3 regions of the Micromonospora noduli genome follow, and region 3 is predicted to be linked to each of the others. Evidence: riboswitches for the same ligand, from Rfam matches in the RefSeq annotation. Region 3 holds a riboswitch; each other region holds the start of a gene.
The links. A riboswitch is a leader RNA that binds a small molecule or an ion and turns the genes downstream of it on or off. The one in region 3 is predicted to bind cobalamin.

Region 1: linked by a shared signal. The riboswitch ahead of cobN (cobaltochelatase subunit CobN) and the one ahead of MED15_RS33050 (CbtB domain-containing protein) in region 3 are both predicted to bind cobalamin.
Region 2: linked by a shared signal. The riboswitch ahead of MED15_RS03015 (acyl-CoA thioesterase) and the one ahead of MED15_RS33050 (CbtB domain-containing protein) in region 3 are both predicted to bind cobalamin.

Annotation. Positions count from the first base shown of each region.
Region 1 is NZ_PYAC01000001.1:69,059-75,036, reverse strand. It holds gene MED15_RS00330 (RNA polymerase sigma factor) at 1-422, opposite strand, end outside; gene MED15_RS00325 (hypothetical protein) at 551-886, shown strand; cobalamin riboswitch at 1,291-1,467, shown strand; gene cobN (cobaltochelatase subunit CobN) at 1,726-5,394, shown strand; gene MED15_RS00315 (magnesium chelatase subunit D family protein) at 5,391-5,978, shown strand, end outside.
Region 2 is NZ_PYAC01000001.1:705,853-711,830, reverse strand. It holds gene MED15_RS03025 (copper chaperone PCu(A)C) at 1-484, opposite strand, end outside; gene MED15_RS03020 (copper resistance protein CopC) at 550-2,628, opposite strand; cobalamin riboswitch at 2,761-2,974, shown strand; gene MED15_RS03015 (acyl-CoA thioesterase) at 3,172-3,618, shown strand; gene MED15_RS03010 (zinc-dependent alcohol dehydrogenase family protein) at 3,727-4,719, shown strand; gene MED15_RS03005 (hypothetical protein) at 4,816-5,433, opposite strand; gene MED15_RS03000 (hypothetical protein) at 5,668-5,874, opposite strand.
Region 3 is NZ_PYAC01000043.1:317,740-323,717, forward strand. It holds gene MED15_RS33035 (ABC transporter substrate-binding protein) at 1-216, opposite strand, end outside; gene MED15_RS33040 (ABC transporter permease) at 257-1,264, opposite strand; gene MED15_RS33045 (amidohydrolase family protein) at 1,585-2,463, opposite strand; cobalamin riboswitch at 2,737-2,880, shown strand; gene MED15_RS33050 (CbtB domain-containing protein) at 2,916-3,119, shown strand; gene MED15_RS33055 (CbtA family protein) at 3,110-3,880, shown strand; gene MED15_RS33060 (histidine phosphatase family protein) at 3,877-4,473, shown strand; gene MED15_RS33065 (MFS transporter) at 4,553-5,978, opposite strand, start outside.

The DNA.
Region 1 (5,978 bases), on a different contig from region 3:
CGTACCGGCAGTTGTCGCAGGGCCTGCACCAGCGACGCCCGGCGCTCCCCGGCGAGGACCGCGCCGACCGCGTCGTCCTCGGCGATCTCGGACGTCGGGTCCGCTGCCGCCGCCCGCAGGACGAGGCCGTCGCGCCGGCCACGGGAGCGGTGCAGGTTGCGGGTCTCGTTCGCGACGATCGCGAGCAGCCACGACCGGAAGGACGCGTCACCCCGGTAACGGGACAGCTTCCGGTACGCCTTCACAAACGCCTCCTGGATGACGTCCTCGGAGTCCGAGCCCGCGCCGAGCAGCACCGCGGTCCGGTACGCGGACGCGGTGTGCCGGGCGACCAGGAGGTTGTACGCCTCCAGGTCACCTGCCCGAGCGCGGGTGACGAGCGCCTCGTCGTCCAGGGGAGCCTCCGTTCGGATCACACTCATGACACCGCCCAGCCGCCGCGGGTTCCACAGGGATTTCCCGACGCAGGTCAGCTCTCTCCCATCCGGCGTGCAGCGTATTGCCAGGAACCGGTGCTGCACTGGAGGGACGTCGAGGAGAGGGGCGGGGCATGAGCTGGTTCAACCGCCGGTCACGGGGTGCCGAGGCGACCCCGACGAAGCTGGACCGGGAGGCGACCCGCGACGACCTCGCGGCGCTGGAGGCGTTCGTCGCCACCCGACGCGGGGTGGAGTTCTACCTGGAACCGGAGACGACCGCGACGGACACCACAGTGGTGGCGATCGCCCACGACGGCGAGTGGATCCGCCGCCGTACCGGAACGCCCCGCGCGGCCGGGGCCATCGCCCGCAAGCACGCGGTGCCGCTGTACGAGGCGGCACGCACCGGCTACCCGGAACGGATGCGGACCTGGAGCCGGGCCCACCCGGAACGCCACGCCCGCTGATCGGGGCGTCGACCGGTGTCGGTCGTCGCGCGTGGCGTGTTCGGTCTCGGGCAGTCCCCGGCGGACGAATCGTCGACTACCCACGCATGTGTCGTTCGGCGCCTTGGAGCTGAATCGTTGGCGACATCGCCGTAGGTCCGGACCTGAAGCCGAGGCGCGGATCGGGAGCCGAGGCGCGGACCGGGAGCCGAGGCGGCTGAATCGTCTACGACATCAGCTCCAAAGGGGCCGCGTGAACACTCCGCCCCCTGCCACGGGCCAGTCCGCGAGGCCGATCAACCAGTCGCCCAGCCCGCCAATGTGGCGAGAGGCAACCCGCGCGCGCCTATATTCCCGCAGGTCAATGCTGTGAGCGTGGTCGGGTGGCGGTGGGGTCCGCGTTGACCGGCGGCGCGCCGGTGTGGCAGCATTCGCGGCCTGACGGCAGTGAAGGAAGTCGGTGCGAATCCGACGCGGTCCCGCCACTGTCACCGGGGAGCGATCCCCCCTCGTGAGTCACGGCCGTGTGTCTGCGGTTGGAAGGCCGGGGGAGAGCGTTGATCCGGAAGCCAGGATACTTCGGCCGTCGGGACGTACCCCAGGGCGTGGACACCCGAGGAGGACCCGATGACGCACGGCGTCTCATTCATCGACGATTGTCGTCGTATTGCGCTCCAGGCAGTGCATTCCAAGGACACCGGCCACCGGCACCGCTGAGCTGATCGCCCGGCGCTGACCGGCCCCGACCCATGCGTCGGTGTGCCGTTCGCTCGGGCCGTCGTACCGGCTGACGCCGTACCCACCCGAATCGCCCCGGTCGCCCCCGTGAGGGCCCAGGGCGTCACTCTCCGGAGCCTGCCGTGCGCATCCTGCTGCTGTCCACCGCCGACACCGACCTGCTGGCCGCCCGCGCCAGCGGCGCCGACTACCGGCTCGCCAACCCCGCGCGGGTCGCCGCCGACGAGGTGCCCGCCCTGCTCGACGGGGTCGCCCTCGTCGTCGTACGCCTGCTCGGCGGTCGGCAGGCGTGGCCGGACGGCCTCGCCGCGGTGCTCGCCACCGGCGTGCCGACGGTCGTGCTCGGCGGCGAGGCGCTGCCCGACGCGGAGCTGATGGCCATCTCCACAGTGCCGTCCGGGGTCGTCACCCAGGCGCTGGCGTACCTGGTGGAAGGCGGCCCGGACAACCTCGGGCAGTTGGCCCGGTTCCTCTCCGACACGGTGCTGCTCACCGGCGAGGGGTTCGCCGCACCCGCGCCCACCCCGGCGTACGGCGTGCACGGCGAACACCCCGCCGACCCGGACCGGCCCACAGTGGGGATCGTCTTCTACCGGGCGCACGCCCTCGCCGGCAACACCGACTTCGTCGACGTGCTCGCGGACGCGGTCCGCAAAGCCGGCGGCAACCCGCTGCCGATCTTCTGCGGCTCGCTGCGCGGGCTGACCGCGGGCGCCGGCCCACTCGGACTCTTCGCCCGCTGTGACGCGCTGCTGGTCACGGTGCTCGCGGCCGGCGGCGCGGTCGCCGCGGACGCCTCCGGTGGCGGCGACGAGGACGCCTGGGACGTCGGCGCCCTGGCCGCCCTGGACGTGCCGGTCATCCAGGCGCTCTGCCTCACCAGCACCCGCGCGCAGTGGGCCGACAGCGACGCCGGCTTGTCCCCACTGGACGCCGCCATGCAGGTGGCCATCCCCGAGTTCGACGGCCGGATCGTCACCGTGCCGTTCTCGTTCAAGCAGATCGACGCCGACGGGCTCTCGGTCTACGCCGCCGATCCCGAGCGGGCCGCCCGGGTCGCCGGGATCGCGGTGCGCCACGCCCGGCTGCGGTACGTGCCGCACGCCGACAAGCGGGTCGCCGTGGTGCTCAGCTCGTACCCCACCAAGCACTCCCGGGTCGGCAACGCCGTCGGGTTGGACACCCCGGCCTCGGCGGTCCGGCTGTTCGCCGCGTTGGCCGAGGCCGGCTACGACCTGGGTGACGCGCCACCGCCCGACGACGGCGACGCGCTGATCCACGCGCTGATCGCCGCCGGTGGTCACGACGTGGAGTGGCTCACCCCGAAGCAGTTGGCCGCCGCCGAGGCCCGGATACCGGGACCGACGTACCGGCGCTGGTTCGACGAGGTCCCGGCCGAGCTGCGCGGGCGGATGCGGGAGCACTGGGGTGAACCGCCGGGCGAGCTGTACACCGAGGGCGGCGACATCGTGCTCGCGGGGCTGCGCTTCGGCAACGTGGTGCTGCTGATCCAGCCGCCCCGCGGCTTCGGGGAGAACCCGATCGCCATCTACCACGACCCGGACCTGCCGCCCAGCCACCACTACCTGGCCGCGTACCGCTGGCTGACCGCGCCGGTCGCGGACGGCGGCTTCGGCGCGGACGCCGTGGTGCACCTGGGTAAGCACGGCACCCTGGAGTGGCTGCCCGGCAAGGGCCTCGGCCTGGCCGCCGACTGCGCGCCCGACGCGGTCCTGGGCGACCTGCCGCTGGTGTACCCGTTCATCGTCAACGACCCCGGCGAGGGCACCCAGGCCAAGCGGCGGGCGCACGCCGTTGTCGTCGACCACCTGGTCCCGCCGATGGCCCGCGCCGAGACCTACGGCGACCTGGCCAAACTGGAACAACTGCTCGACGAGTACGCGACAGTGCAGGCCCTCGACCCGGCCAAAGTGCCCACCGTACGGGCCCAGATCTGGGACCTGGTGCGCGCCGCCGAGCTGCACCATGACCTGCACGCCGAGGCGATGCCCGAAGCGGACGACTTCGACGACTTCGTGCTGCACCTCGACGGGTACCTGTGCGAGGTCAAGGACGTGCAGATCCGCGACGGGCTGCACATCCTCGCCGACGCGCCCACCGGCGAGCCCCGGGTCAACCTGGTCCTGGCGGTGCTGCGCGCCCCACAGATCTGGGGCGGCGCCCGGGCCCTGCCCGGCCTGCGACAGGCCCTCGCCGTCGCGTACTCCCTCGACGAGCAGGAGCTGCTCGCGTCGCCGGGACAGCGACTGGCACTGCCTGCGGCGCTGACCGACGTGGTGGACGGGCCGGCCGGCACCGCCGCCGACGCGATCGACCTCATCGAGGCCCTCGCGCGGCGGCTGGTCGTGGGCATGGAAACCCTGGACTGGGCAGTGGACATGGTTGACGCCGTGGTGACCGAGGTGACCGGTCGGTCGATTCCGGACGTCGCCGCGGTCCTGCACTTCGCCGCCACCGAGCTGGTGCCGCGACTGGACCGGACCACCGACGAGCTGACCAACACACTCGGGGCGCTGGACGGGAGGTTCGTGCCGCCCGGCCCGTCCGGCTCACCCACCCGCGGCCTTGTCAACGTGCTGCCCACCGGCCGTAACTTCTACTCCGTCGACCCGAAGGCCATCCCCAGCCGCAACGCCTGGGACGTCGGGGTGGCCCTCGCCGACTCGCTGCTGGCCCGGCACCTCGCCGACACCGGGGCGTACCCCCGCTCGGTGGGGTTGACAGTGTGGGGCACCAGCGCGATGCGGACCCAGGGCGACGACATCGCCGAGGTGCTCGCGCTGCTGGGCTGCCGGCCGGTCTGGGACGACCGGTCCCGGCGGGTCACCGGCATCGAGGTGGTGCCGACCGCCGAGCTGGGCCGCCCGCGCGTCGACGTCACAGTGCGCATCTCCGGGTTCTTCCGCGACGCGTTTCCGCACGTGGTGGCGCTGCTCGACGACGCCGTCCGGCGGGTCGCCGCCCTGGACGAACCGGCCGAGGAGAACTACCTGCGGGCGCACGTCGCCGCCGACCTCGCCGAGCACGGCGACGAGCGGCGGGCCACCGCCCGGATCTTCGGCTCCAAGCCCGGCGCGTACGGCGCTGGGCTGCTGCCCCTGATCGACGCGCGGACCTGGCGCAGAGACGCCGACCTGGCCGAGGTGTACGCGGTGTGGGGCGGATACGCGTACGGCCGGGGCCTGGACGGGCGGGAGGCGCGCGCCGACATGGAGCGCTCGTTCGCCCGGATCGCGGTGGCGGTGAAGAACCAGGACACCCGCGAGCACGACATCGTCGACTCTGACGACTACTTCCAGTACCACGGCGGGATGGTGGCGATGGTCCGCCACCTCACCGGTACGTCACCGCAGGCGTACGTGGGTGACTCGGCGATGCCGCACGACGTGCGCACCCGCACGCTGGGCGAGGAGACCCGGCGGGTGTTCCGGGCCCGGGTGGTCAACCCCAAGTGGATCGCCGCGATGCGCCGGCACGGCTACAAGGGCGCGTTCGAGCTGGCGGCCACAGTGGACTACCTGTTCGGCTACGACGCCACCGCCGGTGTTGTCGACGACTGGATGTACGAGCACCTGGCCGCCGCGTACCTCTTCGACGAGACCACCCGCGAGTTCCTGGAGAAATCCAACCCGTGGGCGTTGCGCGGCATCACCGAGCGGCTGTTGGAGGCCGCCGACCGGGGGCTGTGGGCCAAGCCGGAGCCGGCCACCCTCGACCGGCTGCGCGACACGTACCTGGCCAGCGAGGGCGACCTGGAGGACCGGGCATGACCGCGACCACGACCTACCCGTTCAGCGCGGTGCTCGGCATGGCCGACATGCGGCTGGCGTTGCTGCTCAACGCGGTCTCCCCGGCGATCGGCGGGGTGCTGGTCCGGGGTGAGAAGGGGACCGCCAAGTCCACCGCCGTGCGGGCTCTCGCCGCGCTGCTGCCGCCGGTGCGCCGGGTGGCCGGCTGCCGGTTCGGCTGTGATCCGGCCGAGCCCGACCCGGACTGCCCGGACGGCCCGCACCCGGCCGACGCCGCCGCCGAGACCCGTCCGGCCCGCCTCGTCGAGCTGCCGGTGGGCGCCGCCGAGGACCGGGTGGTCGGCGCGCTGGATCTGGAGAAGGCGATCGGCGAGGGGGTACGCGCCTTCGAGCCGGGCTTGCTGGCCGCCGCGCACCGGGGTGTGCTCTACGTCGACGAGGTCAACCTGCTGCACGACCACCTCGTCGACCTGCTGCTCGACGCGGCGGCGATGGGCCGCAGCCACGTCGAGCGGGAGGGCGTCTCGGTCAGCCACGCGGCCCGGTTCCTGCTGGTCGGCACGATGAACCCGGAGGAGGGGGAGCTGCGCCCGCAGCTGCTCGAC
Region 2 (5,978 bases), on a different contig from region 3:
GCTGGGTCCTGCCGTCGGCGAAGGTCAGGGTGACTGTCAACTCGTCGCCGGCCTGAACGGGCTTGGTGAGGTTCATCAGCATGAGGTGGTCGCCGCCGGGCTCCAGGGCGTGCGTGCTCCTGGCCTTGATCACGATGCCGCCCTGCTTCTGCCGCATGACCATCTTGCCGTCCTTCACGGCCATCTCGTGCAGCTCCATCGGCGACAGCGAGGTCGTCGCACTCGTCACCGTGACGTCGGTGTCGCCGTCGTTGACCAGAGTCCCGAAGGCCGCCGTCATGCCCTTGTCGGCCGCCTTCACCCACGGGTCACGAATGCCGAGCACACCAGCGTCCGGGTTGGCCGAGGCCGACGCGGACGGGCCCGCCTGCGCTGTCGACGGCGAGTCCGACGAGCCGCAACCGGCGACGCCCACCGTCAGGATCGCGGCGACGAGGATGGCGGCCGACCGGCGGCGTGAAGCGTTCGGGCTGGTGGTGCGCATGTGTTCTTCCTCCGATGGTTGCTGCTGGGAGGTTGGTCGGCCGCAGCTCGGAGAAAGTTCCGGACTCAGGGAACGTTGATCGTGAACTCCCCGGTGTGCACAGTGCCGGCGACCTGGAAGTCGAAGAAGGCCCGGTACCGGCCTGAACTCGGCGCGGTCAGCCAGAACTTGACAGTCCCGTCGACCAACTCCTGCTCGGGGTGGACGTGCACGTAGCCGAGGTCACCCTCACGCACCACGACCAGGTGCCCGTACGCGCCCAGGTATCGCTCCAACTGCGCCGGGACGGTCGGGTCGGCGCTGACCTGGAAGTGGATCGGCGCCGTCACCCCCACCGTCGGGGTGCCGGTCATCGACACCGCGTACGGACCGGCCGTCGCCTGCGCCTGCGCCGGCGGCAGCGCGGTCGGGCTGTGCGCGCCGGGCACTGTGTGATCAACGCCCAGCACGAGAGGCTGCTGGGTGCCGTCGGCCGCGGTGACGGAGAAGTCGGCGAAGACGCGGTAGCCGCCGGGTCGGGCCAGCGTCAGGGGCACGCTCCAGGTGCCGTCGGACGCCATCGTCGGGTGCAGGTGCTGGTAGCCGGTCAGGTCGCGGCCCACCACGATCAGGTGCAACGGCTTGTCGTGCACGACCGCGAAGCGGGTCGCCGCCTGCCGGTCGGTCCCGACGATCCGGAACCGGTAGTCCGCGCGTACACCGGGCGGTTGGGACCGCTCCATTGGTTGCAGGGTGTACCCACCGGCGCTGACCGTCGTGCCGGTCGCCAGCGTCGCGCCCGTCGCGTCGTCACCCCGATGCGTGTGCGGCCCCGTACCGGCCGGGTGTTGGTGCCCGTCGGTCGCCGAGCCCACCTGGCCCGAGGCGGGCGGCCCACCGGCTGACGGTCGTGCGTTACCGGCCGCCGGACTCTCGTCGGCGGTGCCGATACGGGCCAACCCGAACCCGGCCAACAGAGCGATCACCAGACCGCCGACGAACAGCGCCAGGTGGGTGTTGCTCAACCGGGACCCAGGCGTCGCGGCGGCCAGGTCCGTGTCGGGCCGTGGTCCGGGGTCGACCGTCGGCTCGCCCTCCGTGCTGGCGAGGGCCTTGGTCACCTGATCGGTAGGCGTCGGATCGACCGCAACGCCCGTGCGGGCCGTGACGACCGTGTTGCCCTTGCGCGCCGCCGGCACTGTGGCGGGCCGCCGCTTGTCACTCGCGGTACGCGCGACGACGCCGGTCGCCGCGCCGACCTTGCCCCCGCCGACTTTGCCAGCGCCGGCCTTGCCCCCGACGGTCTTGTCCCCAGCAGCCTTGCCGCCGACGGTCTTGCCAGTGCCGGCCCTGTTCGTGGTACGGGCGCCACCGCCGCGTCGACCGGAGGTCGCCGCCGAGGTACGGCCCCGGCCGGTGGGTGTGCCGCCGGATCGGCGACGCCAGACGACGAACCCGGCCACCGCCCCGACCGCCGCGACCGCCGCCGCCCAGCCGGCCCAGGCCAGTGCCCCGGGACCGCTCTCCTCGGTCGACCCGGTCGACGGGGCCACCGCGGCCGGCGGGGTCGACGGATCGTCCGCGGTGGTCGGCACCGCCGAGGCCTGCCCGGACGTGTTGTGCTGCTCGGTGGCGGACACCAGCGCCGGGTCCGGCTGGGTCGACGGCGGGCTCCATCCCTTCGGCGCTGCTGTCACCCGCCCGTCGTAGCGGAAGGTCAGGGTGCCCCGCACGGTGTCGCCGTCCGAGGCGACCGACAGGTAGCTCACCGAGTACTGGCCCTTGGCGGGCAGGTGGGCGACGGACACCACAGCGGGGAACCCCGTCGTGTACTCCCGTGGCTCGAACTGCCCGTTGACCAGGAAGTACTCCCGCACCGGCTTCTCCAGCGGCTTCGGCTCCCCCTGCGACCAGCCGTTGTCGACACGGGTGCCGCCCGGGGCGGTGATCGTGAAGAACGCGTTGGCGGCGGCCTTCTCGGTGAAGTAAAGCCGCACCTCCGTCAACGGCTCGCGCACTGTGGCGCCGCTCGCCGGTGTGGACGCGGCGAGGGTCCCGTGCGCTGCGGCGGGTTGGGCGGACGCGAGGAGGGCGACCGCCGAGGCGAGGAGGAACGCGAGGAGGCCCGAGACCACCCGGCCGCAAGTCTGGGGGAGACGACGCATCTGGATATCCTCACCCTCGCGAGACTTTTTTCAAGAGGCGACGATCTTCTTCCTCAGACGACTAAAAGTTGACGATGAGGCCATCCGCCGCTGCGGCAGGACGCCCCGGGTGGACAGATCCCCTGGCCAGCTATGCTCGCCGACGGCGCTGGTTCGCCCCGTCGTGACCGGCTGGGCGTCGTAAGAGGGAACCCGGTGGAAATCCGGGGCTGCCCCGCAGCGGTGAGTGGGAACGACCGCCGTCATCAGCACTGGGCCAGTGGCCTGGGAAGCGACGGCCAGTAGGGGACCGGCGCGACCGGTCAGGCCCGCGAGTCCGAAGACCTGCCGGCGCCGCGTACACAACCGTGTGCGCTGCCGTCGGCCTCGCGGGTGGGCTGAGCGGGTGACGGGCCGTGCGTGTGGCACACGGCCAGGTCCTCGCCAGCGTGTGTCCGCGACCCGGCGGTGTGGTTTCCCGAGGGACGGACTACCGCTGTGCACGACACCACCACGATCGCCGGTCGAGCGCCGTCGGCGTCGCACCTGACCCTTTCGCAGATCATGGACCAGCACCACACCAACCTGATGGGTACGGTGCACGGCGGCCGGATCCTCAACCTCATCGACTCCGTCGCCGGTGTGGTCGCCGCCCGGCACTCCGACGGGCCGGCTGTGACCGCCGCCATCGACGAGACGGCGTTTCTCCGCGCGGTGCGGGTCGGTGACGTCGTGCACGTCGACGCCCGGATCACCTGGGCCGGCCGCAGCTCGATGGAGGTGGCGGTCAAGGTGACCGCCGACCGGTGGGACCGGGCGGTGCCGCCCACCGACGTGGCAACCGCCCACCTGGTCATGGTCGCCATCGACGACGACGGTCAGCCTCGGACGGTGCCGCCGCTGCTGCCGGAGACCGATGGGGACCGACGCCGGTACCGGGAGGCGGAGATCCGCCGGAAGCACCGACTGGCGCTGCGGCGCGCGCTGCTCGACGGTGCCGAAGACGACTGACCCGGGCGTGGTCCGCCCGTGGCGGCGCTGGCGCGGTCCGAGGAACCCGCCCCGCCGCCCATCCGGTCGGATAGCGTCCATGTGAAGCCTCGATCACGGAGAGTGTGGATGGTTATGCGCGCTGCGGTGCTGCGGGAGTTCGACGTTCCGCTGACGGTCGAGGAGATCGATCAACCCACCCCCGAGCGCGGGCAGGTGCTGGTGCGGATCGTCGCCAGCGGCGTCAACCCGCTCGACACGAAGATCCAGGCAGGTAAGGCCGCGCACGCGCGCGTCCACCTGCCTGCGGTGCTCGGCCTGGACCTCGCCGGTGTCGTCGCGGCGGTCGGCGCGGAGGTGACCGGCTTCGAGCCGGGAGACGAGGTGTACGGGCTGTGCGGGGGCGTGGGCGACCTACAGGGTTCGCTGGCCGAGTACGCCGCAGTGGACGCCCGGTTGCTGGCCCGCAAGCCGAACGCACTCTCGATGCGGGAGGCCGCCGCGTTGCCCCTGGCGGCGGTCACCTCCTGGGAAGGGCTGGTCGACCGGGCTGGCGTCCGCGCCGGGCAGAAGGTGCTGGTGCACGGCGGTGCCGGCGGGGTCGGTTACGTGGGCGTCCAACTCGCCCAGGCGCTCGGCGCCGAGGCGTACGCCACCGGCGGGCCGGCGAGCATGCGGGTGATCGAGAGTCTGGGCGCCGTGCCGATCGACTACACCACGAGCAAGGTCGAGGAGTACGTCGAGAGGCACACCGGCGGCGAGGGCTTCGACATCATCGTGGACAACGTCGGCGGCGCGACGCTCGACGCCTCGTTCGCGGCGGTGCGCACCTACCATGGGCACGTCGTCAGCGCGCTGGGCTGGGGCTCACACTCGCTCGCCCCGCTGTCGTTCCGCGGCGCGACCTACTCCGGCGTGTTCACCCTGCTGCCGATGTTGACCGGGCGCGGCCGCGAACACCATGGCCTCATCCTGCGCGAGATCGCGACGCTGGCCGACGCCGGCGCGCTGCGCCCCCGACTGGACGAGCGCAGGTTCACGCTCGACACGGTCATGGACGCCCACGACCTGGTTGCCGGCGGCACCGCCGAGGGCAAGGTCGTCGTGGACGTCGCCGGTTGAGCCGAGCCGTTCGTTCACGCCGAAGAGGTCGCTGGTTCGGTACCAGCAGTATTGGGATGGCAGGTTGACCGCTGTGTCGTAAGCGGTGATGCGCGCTTACAGCTCTGGGGGGCCGAAAGGCTGCCCCTCCTTCGCTACGAGCTCCAGACCGGCGAGGTTCGCAATCTTCTTCATGCGCTCAAAGACTTCGTACCTGGCGCTCTGTATTTCGTCGTCTGTTCGTCCGACTCGCCACCTGAACACCTGCGCCCGCAGCAGGAGCGCGAGCTGCAACACGTGGTGGTCTAATGCCGCCAACAGCTCCGGTGAGTCCTCCTGGGCATCGACCTCCTGGCGGAAGACCACCGCGTACTGAGAAGCCTGCTCCACCTCAATCAACAGCGCCGCGAACCGCCGGGGTAGATCAGGAAGGTGGGGTGCCACCTCCCGCATTAACTCGCTGAGGCTCTGACCCACCTCTTCGCTACTGCCGTAGATCACAGCCGACTCATAGTCGACGGCCGCTCGTGTCAGCACGTCGCCCGCGTCTCGCGCCCGCTTGCCCGTTTCCCGCTTGTCTTGCGTCCGCACCCGGTACCACTCGATGAACATGTTGCCGAAGACCCCGCCGAGTAGCCCGGATGCCAACGCAATCAACGGCGAAACCCACCAGGGACCAACTCCGGCGCTGTTGTCCGCAGCGAGCAAAGGGATGACGACGGCCTCTTCTGACAAGAGAGTTCCTTCCGGCGCGGTCCGCACGCCAGGCCGTCGAAGGACGGCGAGTAGTGACTATCGACGCCTAGCCTTGACGAGATTCGCCCAGGTCACTGGCTGCAAGGTGCCGCTCGGCCTGGACCGGCAAGGAGCCTTACCTGTAGTTGTTGAACTGCATAGCTGAGCCGTACCCGACCGCGACGTGAGTCCGTCCATGGGCCCGCCGGATGCAGTCGATGATGCTCCTTTCTCTCAGCGCTTTCGGCCGGGGCTGTTCCGGTTACCGCGGCCTGCCAGGCCGTACGCGGCGGCCCCGATCAGCAGCCCGACGATGGCTCCCATCAGGCCGGTGCCCAGCGCCGAGTCTCCTGCCTCGTACCCATCGCTGCCCAACCAGCCCCAGAGCGCCCCACCGAGTGCTCCCAGGACCAGGCCGACCAGCGGGAGGCTTTTCCTCATACCCACCATAATGATGTCCCCGCCAGCGGAGGGCTAGCGTCGCCCGCCGAGAAACGTGCGTGCGATTGGCGTGCCCGATCCGTGCCCGACACAGCGGTGAACAC
Region 3 (5,978 bases):
CGCCTTGACCGTGTTCCAGTAGTCGGCCCCGACCGCCTTGGGTACGACGGCGAGCTTCAACGGGCCGCTCGCGTCCTTGGTCGCGCCGTCGCCGCCGTCACGGACCTCGACCCCGCCGCAGGCGCTGAGCAGGGCGGTCGCCGCGGCTGCGGCCAGGATCGCCTGCGTGCGCAGGAGTCGTCCTCGCGTCCGCCGGCTGGTGGTGGTGTGTGCCATGGTGTGTGTCCTTCCTCGTTCGGACTCTCGGAATGGCATGTCAACCCCGTGATTCCAGCCGCCGGCGGCGGTACTGGTCGAAGTAGACGGCGGCCCAGATGATCACGCCGACGATCACCTGCTGGTAGTGGATGCTGATGTCGAGCAGGACGGCGCCGTTGCGGACCAGGGCGATGAGGAACGCGCCGATGATGGTCCCGACGATCCGGCCCTGCCCGCCGAACAGGCTGGCCCCGCCGATGACGGCGGCGGCGATGACGTCGAGTTCCAGCGAGATCCCGTAGTTGGGCTGGCCGGAGTTGACCCGGGACGCGGCGATCATGCCGCCCAGCCCGACCAGCACGCCGGCCAGCACGTACACCCCGGTCAGGTGCCGCCCGACCCGGATGCCGGAGCGGCGGGCCGCCTCCAGATTGGAGCCCATCGCGTAGGTGTACTGACCGAAGCGGGTCTGGGAGAGCAGGAAGGCGACCCCGACGGCGACCAGGACGGTGATCACCACGGCGAACGGAATGCCGAGGATCTGCCCGTTGCCGAGCAGTTGGAAGGACCGGGGAAGGCCGTAGACGCCGACCGCTCCGGTGATGATGAAGACCAGGCCCCGACCCACGGACATCGTCCCCAGCGTCGCGATGAACGGCGGAATCCGGGCAACCGTCACCAGCAGGCCGTTCAACAGCCCGGCCAGTGCGCCGACGCCGATCGCGACCGCCGTCGCCGCCCAGAGCGAGAAGCCGAGGTCGCGCACGACCATCGCGCCCAACACGCCGGCGAGCGCGGCGACGGACCCCACGGACAGGTCGATGCCCTTTGTGATGATGACCATCGTCTGGGCCGTGGCGATGATGGCGATCACCGCCGTCTGGGCGCCGATGTTGAAGAGGTTGTCCGCTGTGAGGAAGTAGGGACTCGCGAAGGTCAAGGCGATGAACAGGACGACCAGCGCGGTCGCGGCGGTGAACTCGGAGACGGCGTGGGAGATCCGTTCCCGGAACCAGTCGCTGAGTTCGCCGCGCTGCGTGCCGGCGGTTGCCTCGGCGCTACTCATCGTCGGACCTGACCTCCCCAAGCGCGGCGCCGGCGTCCGACGGGGACCCGCCGACGAGCCGAACGCCTGTGAGCGACCGACCCCGCTCGGACGGTGGTGCGGCTAGATGGCCACACATCCCTTGGAGATAGGTCGGATGTTTCCCACGATCAGGCGTTACCATGCCACGCATTCACGTATGTTGCCAAGGTCTTGCGAGCATGTTTTGCCATCGTTACTTGCACCGCCGAAGGCATACGTCCGACCACATCGACATCGCTGCCGCCGTCAGCGTGTTATCGATAACATGCTATGTCCCCAGTTGGGAAGGCGCTGCCGTCTCAGAACGGGGCCAGCCGGTAGACCCGGCTGGCGGTCTGACGCCAGATCGCGGTCCGCTCGTCGTCGGACAGCGGGTCCAGCAGGTCATTGAGGACTGTGACCCAGCGGGTGTACGAGGTGGCGAGCAGGCACACCGGCCAGTCCGAGCCGAACATCAGCCGATCCGGGCCGAACACGTCCAGGGCGTGCTCGACTGCGGGCCGCAGGTCGGCAGCCGTCCAGGGCTGGCCGTCCACCTCGGTCACCAGGCCGGAGAGCTTCGCCGTCGTGTTGGGCTCGGCCGCGAGGGCCAGCAGGTCGCGCTGCCAGTCACCGAGATCGGCGCGCCCGAGCGGGGGCTTGCCGAGGTGGTCCAGGACGAACCGCACCTGGGGCAGGTCGCGGACGAGCCGGGCGGCCGCCGGCAGCTGATGATGGCGCACCAGGAGGTCGAAGGCGAGGCCGGCGGCACCGACCGCGGCGATGCCGTGCCGCACGTCGGGGCGGTCGAGATAGGTCGGGTCGGGTTCGGACTGGACCAGGTGGCGGATCCCGACCAGCCGTTCGCCGCCGCGGGCCCTGCGTAGCCGGGCGAGGCGACGGTCGACATCGGCGGCGGTGAGGTCGACCCAGCCGACGACCCCGGCGATGAGGGGGTCGTCGGCCGCGATGCCGAGCAGCTCGGGCGTCTCCGACCGAACGGCGACGGACTGGACGACCACGGTCTGGGTGACCCCGGCGGCCCGGGTTGCCGGGGCGAGCTCGACCGGCGTGAAGTCGTCGTCGATCGCGGCCATGGTGTGCGGGTCGATCCAGGGCTGTGGGTGCCGCGCCCGGACCCAGAGGTGATGATGCGCGTCGACAATGCCCTGTCGTCGCGCAACCTCGCCGGTCGTCACCGGCCCCGTCCTGGTGTGTTCGTCCACTCTGCACCCCGCCCCGCCGCTGATCGAAACCCTCCGGGTCGACCCGGAGCCACAGAGCCGATCTGGCAGGTTGACCATGTTAGCGGTAACAGAGTGTTCACGAGTCGCGGAACGCGCGCTACGACCGGCTTGCGGCAGTGTCGCCTTTTGGTCTGACGAATCCGCCGGCACCCTGCGGCTCGGTCGGCTCGTTGACCGAGCGATGGGTGCCGCGTTCGGTGCCCGGGGTCCGGGTTGACCGCCCGAGGCGGCACCGCTACCGTCGACCCACTATCTGCGGCGACGCGAGGGAAGCCGGTGTGAATCCGGCGCGGTCGCGCCACTGTGAGCGGTCCCCAACCACAACTGGGGCCGCGAGCCAGGACGCTCGGTCGTCCGCAGCCTTGCGATGGGGACGCGTCATCCCTGGGGAGGTTCGTGTATTCATGTCTAGCTCCGCTTCCAGCCAGCCGGTGGTGCACCCCGCTGGCAGTGCGCGTCTGATGTGGACGGCTCTGGCGACCGTTGCCGTGCTCACCCTGCTGGCGTACCTCGTCGCCTTCGACCAGGGGGCGGTGTCGCGCAGCGGGATGTACCTGCACGAGCTGATGCACGACGGCCGGCACCTGCTGGGCGTCCCGTGCCACTGAACACCACCGCCGCTCCCCCGTTCCTCGCCGTCCTCGTCCGCGGGCTGCTGGCCGGCCTGATCGCCGGCCTGCTGGCCGGGGCGTTCGCGTACGTCGCTGGCGAACCGCACGTCGAGGCAGCCATCGCCATCGAGGAGGCGGCGACGCACGCCGAGCCCGCCGCCGGTGCGCACGATCACGAGGACGCCCTGGTCGGCCGGTCGGGTCAGCGCGGCGGTCTGTTCCTGGCCACCAGCCTGTTCGGGGCCGCGATGGGTGGCCTGCTGGCCACGGCGTACGTCCTGCTGTCCCGGCGGCGTCGCGGCGACGACGACGGGCGGTCGGGTCTGCTGCTGGCCGGCGGGGCGCTGCTCGGCGCGGTGATCGTGCCGTTCGTCAAGTACCCGGCGAACCCGCCGGCGGTCGGCGACCCGGCCACCATCAACCAACGGACCGTCACCTACCTGTTGATGGTGGTGCTCGGGCTGGTGGCCGTGTGGGCCGGCTCGCTGGGCTACCGGTCGGTCGGTGCCCAGGCGCCGACGTGGCTGCGCGCCGCCGGGGCCACGGGCGGGTTCCTGCTGGTCACGGCAGTGTCGTACGTGGTGATGCCGTCCTTCCAGGAGGTTCCGGCGGACTTCCCGGCGACCCTGCTGTGGAGTTTCCGACTGGCCTCGCTCGGCACCCAGGTCGTGCTCTGGACCGGCATCGGCCTGCTGTTCGCGGCCCTGATGCACCACGAGCGGCGTCGCCGGGCCGGCACCGCACTGCCGAGCACGTGACCGGCACCAGCCTTCGGCTGGTCGCCCACGGTCACACCGCCGCTCTGCGCCGGGCCCGCTTCGGCGGCGCCGACGACGGCCTGGACGAGGGTGGCCTGCGTGCCGCACTCGCCCAGGCCCAGGCGGGCGCAGACCGGCGCGGGCCCCTCGGCGTCAACGCCACCTGCCTGTCCAGCCCCGCGGTGGCCGCCCGACAGACCGCCGACGCCTTCGGCCTGCTGCCGACGATCGAGACCGCGTTGGCCGACTGTGACTACGGGGACTGGTCCGGACGGTCGCTGGAGGAGATCGCTGAATCGCAGCCGCAGGCGCTGCACGACTGGCTGTCCGCACCGGGGTCCGCGCCGCACGGCGGTGAGTCCGTCACGGCCGTGCGGGATCGGGTCGGCAGCTGGCTGGACGAGCAGCAGGAAGCCGGTGGACGCGTCATCGCGGTCACCCACCCACTGGTGATCCGGATCGCGGTGGTGCACGCCCTCGGTCTTCCGATGGCGACGTACCGGCAGGTGGACGTGGAGGCCCTGGCCGTCGTCCGGCTCACCAGCCAGGGCGCGCGCTGGCAGCTCCGACTGGGCGCGCCGCGAGCAGGTTGAGGTCGAACCGAACGGCGCAGGCCGTGGCCACCAGGAGTGGACACGGCCTGCGCTCGTTCGGCGACTGTCAGCCGCCTGCTCAGTGATGCCGGTGGGGCAGGTGCAGCTCGACCGGCTCGGGCGGAAGGTCGTCGACACCGGCGGCGACGGCCTGTTCGTGACGGCGACGCGCCGAGGGCAGGGCCAGTGCCGCGAAGACGGCCAGGACCGCGACGCCCGCGCACACCCAGAAGCCGGCGGTGAACGCCGCGTCGGTGGGCAGCCCCTGCGGGGTGCTGTTCGACGTGATGACGGCCGCCACGACCGCCGCGCCGATGCTGCTGCCGATGGTGCGGGCGATGGTGTTGACGCCGCTCGCCTCGCCGGTCTGCCCCGCCGGGACGCTCTCGATGATGGCGTTGGACATCGCCGCGAACGCCAGGCCGATGCCGGCGCCGGTGAGCACCCCGGAGAGCAGCACCTGCCAGGTCGCGCCGTGCGCGAGAGCCGGCAGCGCGAATGCGACGACGACCGCGACAGTGCCGAGGAACATCGGAACCTTGGGACCGAAGCGACGGTCCAGCAGGCCCGCGAGGGGACCGAAGACCACCATCATCAGGACGGTGGGCAGCAGGAACAGGCCCGCCTGGGACACCGTCTTGCCGAACCCGTACCCGGTGGCGGCGGGAAGTTGCAGCAGGGTCGGCACCAGCACGAACGTCCCGAACATCGCGAAGCCGAGGATCAGGGCGACGAGGTCGGTGGCCCAGACACCGCGAATCCGCATCAGGCGCATGTCGATGAGCGGCTCGCGTACGCGTAGCTCGACCCGGACGAACACCACCATCGCGACCGCGCCGAGCAGGAACAGGCCGATGGTCTTCGGCTCGGTCCAGCCCCAGCCCTGCCCCTTGCTCACGGCCAGCAGCAGCGAGACCAGCGAGACCGACAGGATGGCCGCGCCGAGCATGTCGAGCCGCCCGGGCGTGCGGACCCGCGACTCGGGCATTCCGAAGATGGCTCCGAGCAGCGCGACGACGACGAGGACCAGCGGCAGCCAGAACAGCCAGTGCCACGACAGGTGCTCCACGATCGGGCCCGCGGCCACGATGCCGACACCGGCGCCGACCCCGAAGATCGCCGACAGCAGGCCGACGGTGACGCCGACCTTCTCCCGGGGCAGTTGGTCGCGGACGATGCCGATCGACAACGGCAGGATCGCTCCGGCGGCTCCCTGGAGCGCCCGCGCGACGATCAGCACTGTCAGGTTGGGGGCCAGGGCGGCGAGCAGGGTGCCCGCGGCCAGGGCCGCGAGGACGCCGATGAGGACCCGACGCTTGCCGATCATGTCACCGAGACGTCCGAGAATGGGCGTCAGCACCGAGGCGGCCAACAGGTACGCCGTGAGCACCCAGCTGATGTCTCCGGTCGAGACGCCCAGGTCCCTTCCGATGGTCGACAGCGCGGGCGCCACCAGCGACTGGAGCACCGCGAACGCCAGGCCGCCCAGCGACAGGTACAGCACC